One region of the Bacillus sp. CPT56D-587-MTF genome, then DNA from elsewhere that is predicted to be linked to it. Evidence: riboswitches for the same ligand, from Rfam matches in the RefSeq annotation. Region 1 holds a riboswitch; the other holds the start of a gene.
The links. A riboswitch is a leader RNA that binds a small molecule or an ion and turns the genes downstream of it on or off. The one in region 1 is predicted to bind cyclic di-AMP.
Positions count from the first base shown of each region.

Region 2: it holds a riboswitch for cyclic di-AMP, as region 1 does, so the genes downstream of both, AC3WVZ_RS08030 (APC family permease) here and AC3WVZ_RS02015 (hypothetical protein) in region 1, are expected to answer to the same signal.

Region 1 covers NZ_JBYTEF010000001.1:385,437-388,648, forward strand. The annotation lists gene thiF (thiazole biosynthesis adenylyltransferase ThiF) at 1-542, shown strand, start outside; gene thiD (bifunctional hydroxymethylpyrimidine kinase/phosphomethylpyrimidine kinase) at 558-1,370, shown strand; cyclic di-AMP (ydaO/yuaA leader) riboswitch at 1,456-1,603, shown strand; gene AC3WVZ_RS02015 (hypothetical protein) at 1,697-2,083, shown strand; gene AC3WVZ_RS02020 (hypothetical protein) at 2,097-2,330, shown strand; cyclic di-AMP (ydaO/yuaA leader) riboswitch at 2,591-2,736, shown strand; gene AC3WVZ_RS02025 (SipW-dependent-type signal peptide-containing protein) at 2,833-2,937, shown strand; gene kdpF (K(+)-transporting ATPase subunit F) at 2,937-3,014, shown strand; gene kdpA (potassium-transporting ATPase subunit KdpA) at 3,034-3,212, shown strand, end outside.
Region 2 covers NZ_JBYTEF010000001.1:1,534,277-1,537,488, forward strand. The annotation lists gene AC3WVZ_RS08015 (hypothetical protein) at 1-210, opposite strand, end outside; gene panE (2-dehydropantoate 2-reductase) at 386-1,330, shown strand; gene AC3WVZ_RS08025 (hypothetical protein) at 1,335-1,463, opposite strand; cyclic di-AMP (ydaO/yuaA leader) riboswitch at 1,603-1,749, shown strand; gene AC3WVZ_RS08030 (APC family permease) at 1,894-3,212, shown strand, end outside.

The DNA.
Region 1 (3,212 bases):
TTCCTAGTAAAACACCATGTTTATCATGTTTATTACAGTCGATTCCGCTTGGCGGGGCAACATGTGATACAGCGGGTATTATATCACCTGCTGTATCTCTTGTCGTTTCTCATCAAGTAACAGAAGCTCTTAAACTGTTAGTAGAAGATTACGAATCACTTCGAGATGGGCTTGTATCGTTTGATATGTGGAAGAATGAGTATTCATGTATGAATGTGCAAAAACTTCGCCAGCATAATTGTCCTTCATGCGGAGAGAATGCATTATATCCGTATTTAAATAAAGAAAACACATCAAAAACAGCAGTTTTATGCGGGCGAAATACAGTTCAAATTAGACCACCTCATAAAGATGAAATGAATTTTGAACAATATAAAGAGTTGTTGGAAGGTCGTGTAAATGATTTAAATATAAATCCATATTTACTATCATTTTCTGTTGAAGACAAGAGGTTAGTAGCCTTTAAAGATGGCCGTGTGCTCGTACATGGAACGAAAGATATAAGCGAAGCAAAAACAATTTATCATCGCTATTTTGGATAGAAAAGGATGAGTGGGATGAAAGTGAATAAAGCTTTAACAATTGCAGGGTCTGATAGCGGCGGCGGTGCTGGAATTCAGGCAGATTTAAAAACATTCCAAGAGCTTGGTGTATACGGAATGACGGCTATTACGGCAATTACTGCTCAAAACACGCTTGGCGTTCAAGGGGTATATCCTGTTCCATTAGAAGGTATTACAGAACAGCTGAATTCAATTGGTACGGATGTAACACCAGATGCAGTGAAACTAGGAATGTTATTTAGTAGTGAAATAATTCAAATTGTTGCAGAACAAATTAAAAAGTTTGGCTGGAATAATATTGTGCTAGATCCCGTTATGATTGCAAAAGGCGGTGCATCATTATTACAGCAAGAAGCAGTTCAAGCATTAAAAGAATATTTATTACCAGTAGCAACTGTTATAACACCGAATGTCCCAGAAGCAGAAGTGTTAACTGGGGTGGAGATTCATAATGTTGAAGATAGTAAGGAAGCTGCAAAAGTATTGCACAAATTAGGTGCTAAATATGTGCTTATGAAGGGCGGACATGCAGAATATCAAGGGAATGAAGTAATTGATTTCCTCTTTGATGGAGAAGAATTTATTGAGTTTAGAAGCGAGCGAATTCCTTCAAAGCAAACGCATGGAAGTGGGTGTACATTTGCTTCAGCGGTTACAGCAGGACTTGCGAAAGGATACTCAATTGAAGATGCTGTTCAAGAAGCAAAACGATTTATTAGTATAGCAATTGAAGAGCCATTGAATATTGGTAGTGGTCATGGACCGACGAATCATTTTGCGTATAAAGTGAATAGAACGCGTGTATAGATAAGTGAAAAGCCAGTTTTATAACTGGCTTTTTTTCTGTTTACTTTTTCAAAATACAGGAGTAATATATCAGCCAGAATACATTTTTTTGTAAACGCTGAGTCCAATTATATGGAGCGGAGGAACCAATTTGTGCAGTGTCACTAGGGGTGAATCTTTCAAGTTTGAAAGTAGGGCTACTCTCAAAGTCCGAATCCGACAGCTAACTTCGTAAGCGTCTTGAGAGAGGACGGTGCCATGATGGATACATCACTTCATCGATCTGATTAGTATAGGGGAATATCAATCTATGTTTGATTTCTTTTATACTAAGGAGGATGAGGTACATGGAACTAACACTTATTTGTGTTGGAGAAGAAAGTAAGGTAAATAGTTTAAGAGATTTAGTATCATTTCAACATGAGTTAATTATTTTTACAGCAAATGAAGAGATAGCGGCTGAAGTTAGGAATTGTGGGTTTGATTGGACTTATAGCTGCAGTAAGGAGCAGGACTTTACTAGTATTTGTGAGTGTATTAAGAAGGTGATTTTACTAGGGGATGAGCTTCCAATCGTTAGTTTTTTCACAGAACACATTCGCTTTTCTTTTCAAGCACCTATTACTGTTGTTACAAGGAATAAACGATATCCAGCGAGGCTCTATGAAACAATTGGAGCTAAGTTTGTCGTGTTTACAAATTGTGATAATATTTCTTTTTTATTTTTTGAATAGGGCGGGGGAAGAAATGATGAAGGTACTATTACTTGGAGATATAGCAAATCGTTGGGCAGTATCGGTAGAGCGAGTTCAAGAATTGGTTCAGATCGATCCCCTTTTTCCAGGGCCGTATATTATATTACCATCAAAAGATGCTTTGTATTTAGAGGTAGATATTACCGAGTATGAGCAGCTACATGCAGAATTGACACAAGTTTATATTCGCGGGAGAAATTTACGTGCATTTTTACGAGGAGAATAAAGGTTGAATAAAAAAGAGCGAATGCTGAGTGCAACAAGCTATGCACTTCATGTCATTCGCTTTTTTTATTTCATATTTAAAAGGTCATTTTTAAGAAAAGAAAAGAGAAATAAAGAAAATAGATGAAATAACAGTAATAATCTTCAATATAAGCGTTTAAATGAATGTAAATATTATTATTTTCAGTAATTTACCCCTTTACAAGTGAAATATAGAGGAGTATATTTACTCTCATAAATCATTCATAAAATTTCCAAAAAAACCTAAAATCGCTGAGTTCCAGAAATGGAGCGGGGGAACCAATTTTGTGCATCGTCACTTGGGGTGAATCTTTCAGTTTTGAAAGTAGGGCTACTCTTTAGGCCCGAATCCGACAGCTAACCTCGTAAGCGTTTAGAGAGGAGGTTTACTTTTTGTTGTTCATTTTTTGAACACTGAGTAGAGCTCAGTGTTCTTTATTAATATTTAAATGGTAAATTTTAACAAAAAGAGAGGGATAGTTATGTTAGATGTTGTAATGGTCGGGATTTTTATTTTATTAGTTGCATCGATGGCAAGTCTTGCAAGTTGGTCAGATAAAGTTGTGAAAGAAGGAAAGCAATCATGATGATTGTCTTATCGGTTATTGTCGCAGCAATTACAGTGTATTTAGTGTATGCATTATTAAATCCAGAGAAGTTTTAATTAGGGGGAATCATTCATTATGATTTGGGTTGCAGTCATTATTACAATGCTCTTGTTTATTTTAGTAGCAAAGCCAACGGGGATTTATTTAGAAAAAGCTTTTCAAGGTAGCAAAACGTTAGATAAAGTATTCGGGCCTTTTGAAAAACTTATTTTTAAAATTACGGGTGTAAAAGCATACAATCAAACGTGGAAACA
Region 2 (3,212 bases), 1.1 Mb from region 1:
GTATGCTTCCATATTTTGATGTGAAACTTTAAACTCCCCATAATATGTATTTTCATCATCGAGATGATCGAGCCGAAAAGGACGAAAATCGTTTTTTTGTAAGAAAGGGAACATCTCTTGTTCATATCCAGCTTTAAACGAAAACGGGAATATAAATTGAAATATAGCTGTTGCTACACCTTTTTCCTCAATTGATTGTATTGCCTCCATCTACATTGTGTCCTTTCCATATATGCTATAGAAACAACATGCCCAAATTTATTTGAAAATAACCACTCTTTTATACTCAATTGAGAGTGAAAATTCAGCTTATTTAGCAGGGAACATGTATAATGTTATGTATACTAAAAGTTATAAAATTGTATTTTGAAAAGGGGGATGCTGTATGCGGATTTTAGTATTAGGCGCTGGTGGAGTCGGAGGATTTTTTGGTGGCAGATTAGTCGAGAAGGGAGAAGATGTCACGTTTCTTGTTCGTAGTAAACGGAAAAAACAATTAGAGGAAAGAGGACTTGTAATCCGAAGTGTTAACGGGGATTTTTCCTTCCGACCGAAATTAATAACGAAAGAAGAGCGAACTTCTCCATTTGATGTTATTTTATTTTCAACAAAAGCGTATCACTTAAACGAGGCAATTCAAGATTTGAAGCCGTTTGTTGGCGAAAATACTGTAATCATTCCATTGTTAAATGGTATCGCTCATTTATCGCTATTACAAAAAGAATTCGGCGAAGAAAAAGTAATTGGCGGTTTATGCTTTATCGAGACGACGTTAAACGATCAAGGAGAAATTGTACAAACTAGCGCTGCCAACAGACTTGTGTTTGGAGAAATTAAGTCTCAAAATTCAGAGAGAGTAAAGCATATTTCTAAAGCATTTTCAGGTACGAAATCTAGTTTTGTTTTAAGTGAAAATATTACGCAAGATATGTGGCATAAATATTTATTTATTACTGTAATGTCAGGTGTGACAACGTTAATGCGTGCACCAATTGGACCAATCCGTGAAAGTGAAGGCGGCCGTGATTTTATCCGTAATGTGTTTGAGGAATCTGTACAAATCATGAGAGTATTAGGAGCTCCAGTAAAGGCTAATATTGCCCAGGAACATATGAAAACGATTGATAAAATTTCGTATGATATGAAGTCATCAATGCAACGTGATATGGAAAAGGGTTCGTTTATTGAAGGGAAGCACTTGCAAGGATATTTACTGGATGTAGCAGAGAAATTTTCTATAGCGGCACCATTATTAAAATCTATATATCAAAATTTAAAGGTGTATGAAGAGATGACCTTTAACAAATCTGTAATAGAATTAGATGTATGAAAAATTATTTATTTCTTTTCGTTCTATCTGTCAAATTTATTTCCTGTTCACGTTTACTATATAACTGATTAATTTCATTTGCTACTGCATCTAAATATGAATCGGAAAAAATAGGCTTCTTTTCTTTAGACATATGGGTCTCCTTTGCGGATTTTTAATATTCATTATGTATATTTCTCAGCGGATTATGCGCAATCATTTTAATTTTTTTCTTATTAAAAATTTTTGTTTACTTTTTGAAAATAAAGGAGTATTATAATCCACAGTTTCAATTTTCTAAATCGCTGAAACCGCATGGTACGGGGGACCCGTTTTTACGGATTAGTACATAATCCGATGGGGTGAATCCTTGAAAAAGGTAGGGCTACTCATAGGCCCGAATCCGACAGCTAACCTCGTAAGCGTTATATTGAGAAGGAAGGTGGAGCTTGTGCGACAAAAAAAATAATGTCTACAAGTCTATTTCGCTATGGCTTGTAGACATTTTTTGTTTTCTGAAGAAATCGTTTACTGGCTGTAACAAGCAGAAAAGTTCGTACAAAATTATTGGAGAGTGGACAGCATTGGTTTCATCTATTAAAAGATTTTTAATTGGAAGACCGTTAAAATCAACAGAGCTTGGAGAACAAAAGCTTAATAAAACGAAAGCTTTAGCTATTTTATCTTCTGACGCATTGTCATCAGTTGCTTACGGTCCAGAACAAATTTTAATTGCTTTAGCAGGTGTGGGAGCGATCGCTTATTGGTATTCCATTCCGATCGCTGTTGGGGTATTAGTATTATTGACAGCCCTTATTTTATCTTATCGTCAAATTATTTTTGCTTATCCGCATGGCGGGGGAGCGTATGTTGTATCAAAAGAAAATTTAGGGATGAATCCAGGCTTAATTGCTGGAGGATCTTTATTAGTCGACTATATTTTAACTGTTGCGGTAAGTGTATCTGCAGGTACAGATGCGCTAACATCTGCTTTTCCTAGTTTACATGCACATAATGTAATCATTGCGATTATATTTGTTATATTTATTACGATCTTAAATTTAAGAGGAGTAACGGAATCGGCTTCTGTTTTAGCATATCCTGTTTATTTATTTGTTTTAGCCCTATTTATATTAATTGGTGTAGGCATATATAATATTTTGACTGGTCACGTTTCACCAACTTTACACACGCCGATCGGAACGCCGGTTGCGGGTATTAGTTTGTTTTTACTGTTAAGAGCATTTGCATCAGGTAGTTCTGCTTTAACAGGTGTTGAAGCAATTTCAAACGCAATTCCGAACTTTAAAGATCCTGCGCCAAACAATGCTGCAAAAACATTGCTTGCAATGGGTGCATTACTTGCTGTGTTATTTTCAGGAATTGTGTTTTTAGCCTATTATTACGGAGTGACTCCGAGTAAAGAAGTAACAGTTGTTTCTCAAATTGCTGAACAAACATTTGGACGTAATTTCATGTACTATTTCATACAAGGTACAACAGCTTTAATATTAATTCTTGCTGCTAATACAGGTTATTCTGCATTTCCTTTATTAGGGGTTAACCTTGCAAAAGATAAATTCATACCGAGAATGTTTACGATTAGAGGAGACCGTCTAGGTTACTCAAACGGTATTATTATACTTGGAGTTGCTTCGATTATTTTAATTGTAGCTTTCCAAGGACAAACAGAACATTTAATTCCACTATATGCAGTAGGGGTATTTATTCCATTTACACTTTCTCAAACAGGAATGGTATTAAAATGGCTTCGCGAAAAGCCTGAAGGATGGGCTTTAAGATTAACGGTTAATTTAATTGGTGCAGTTATTAGTTTTATCGTAATGAGCATGTTCTTTTTAACTAAATTTGCACAAGTTTGGTCGATTCTTATTTTCTTACC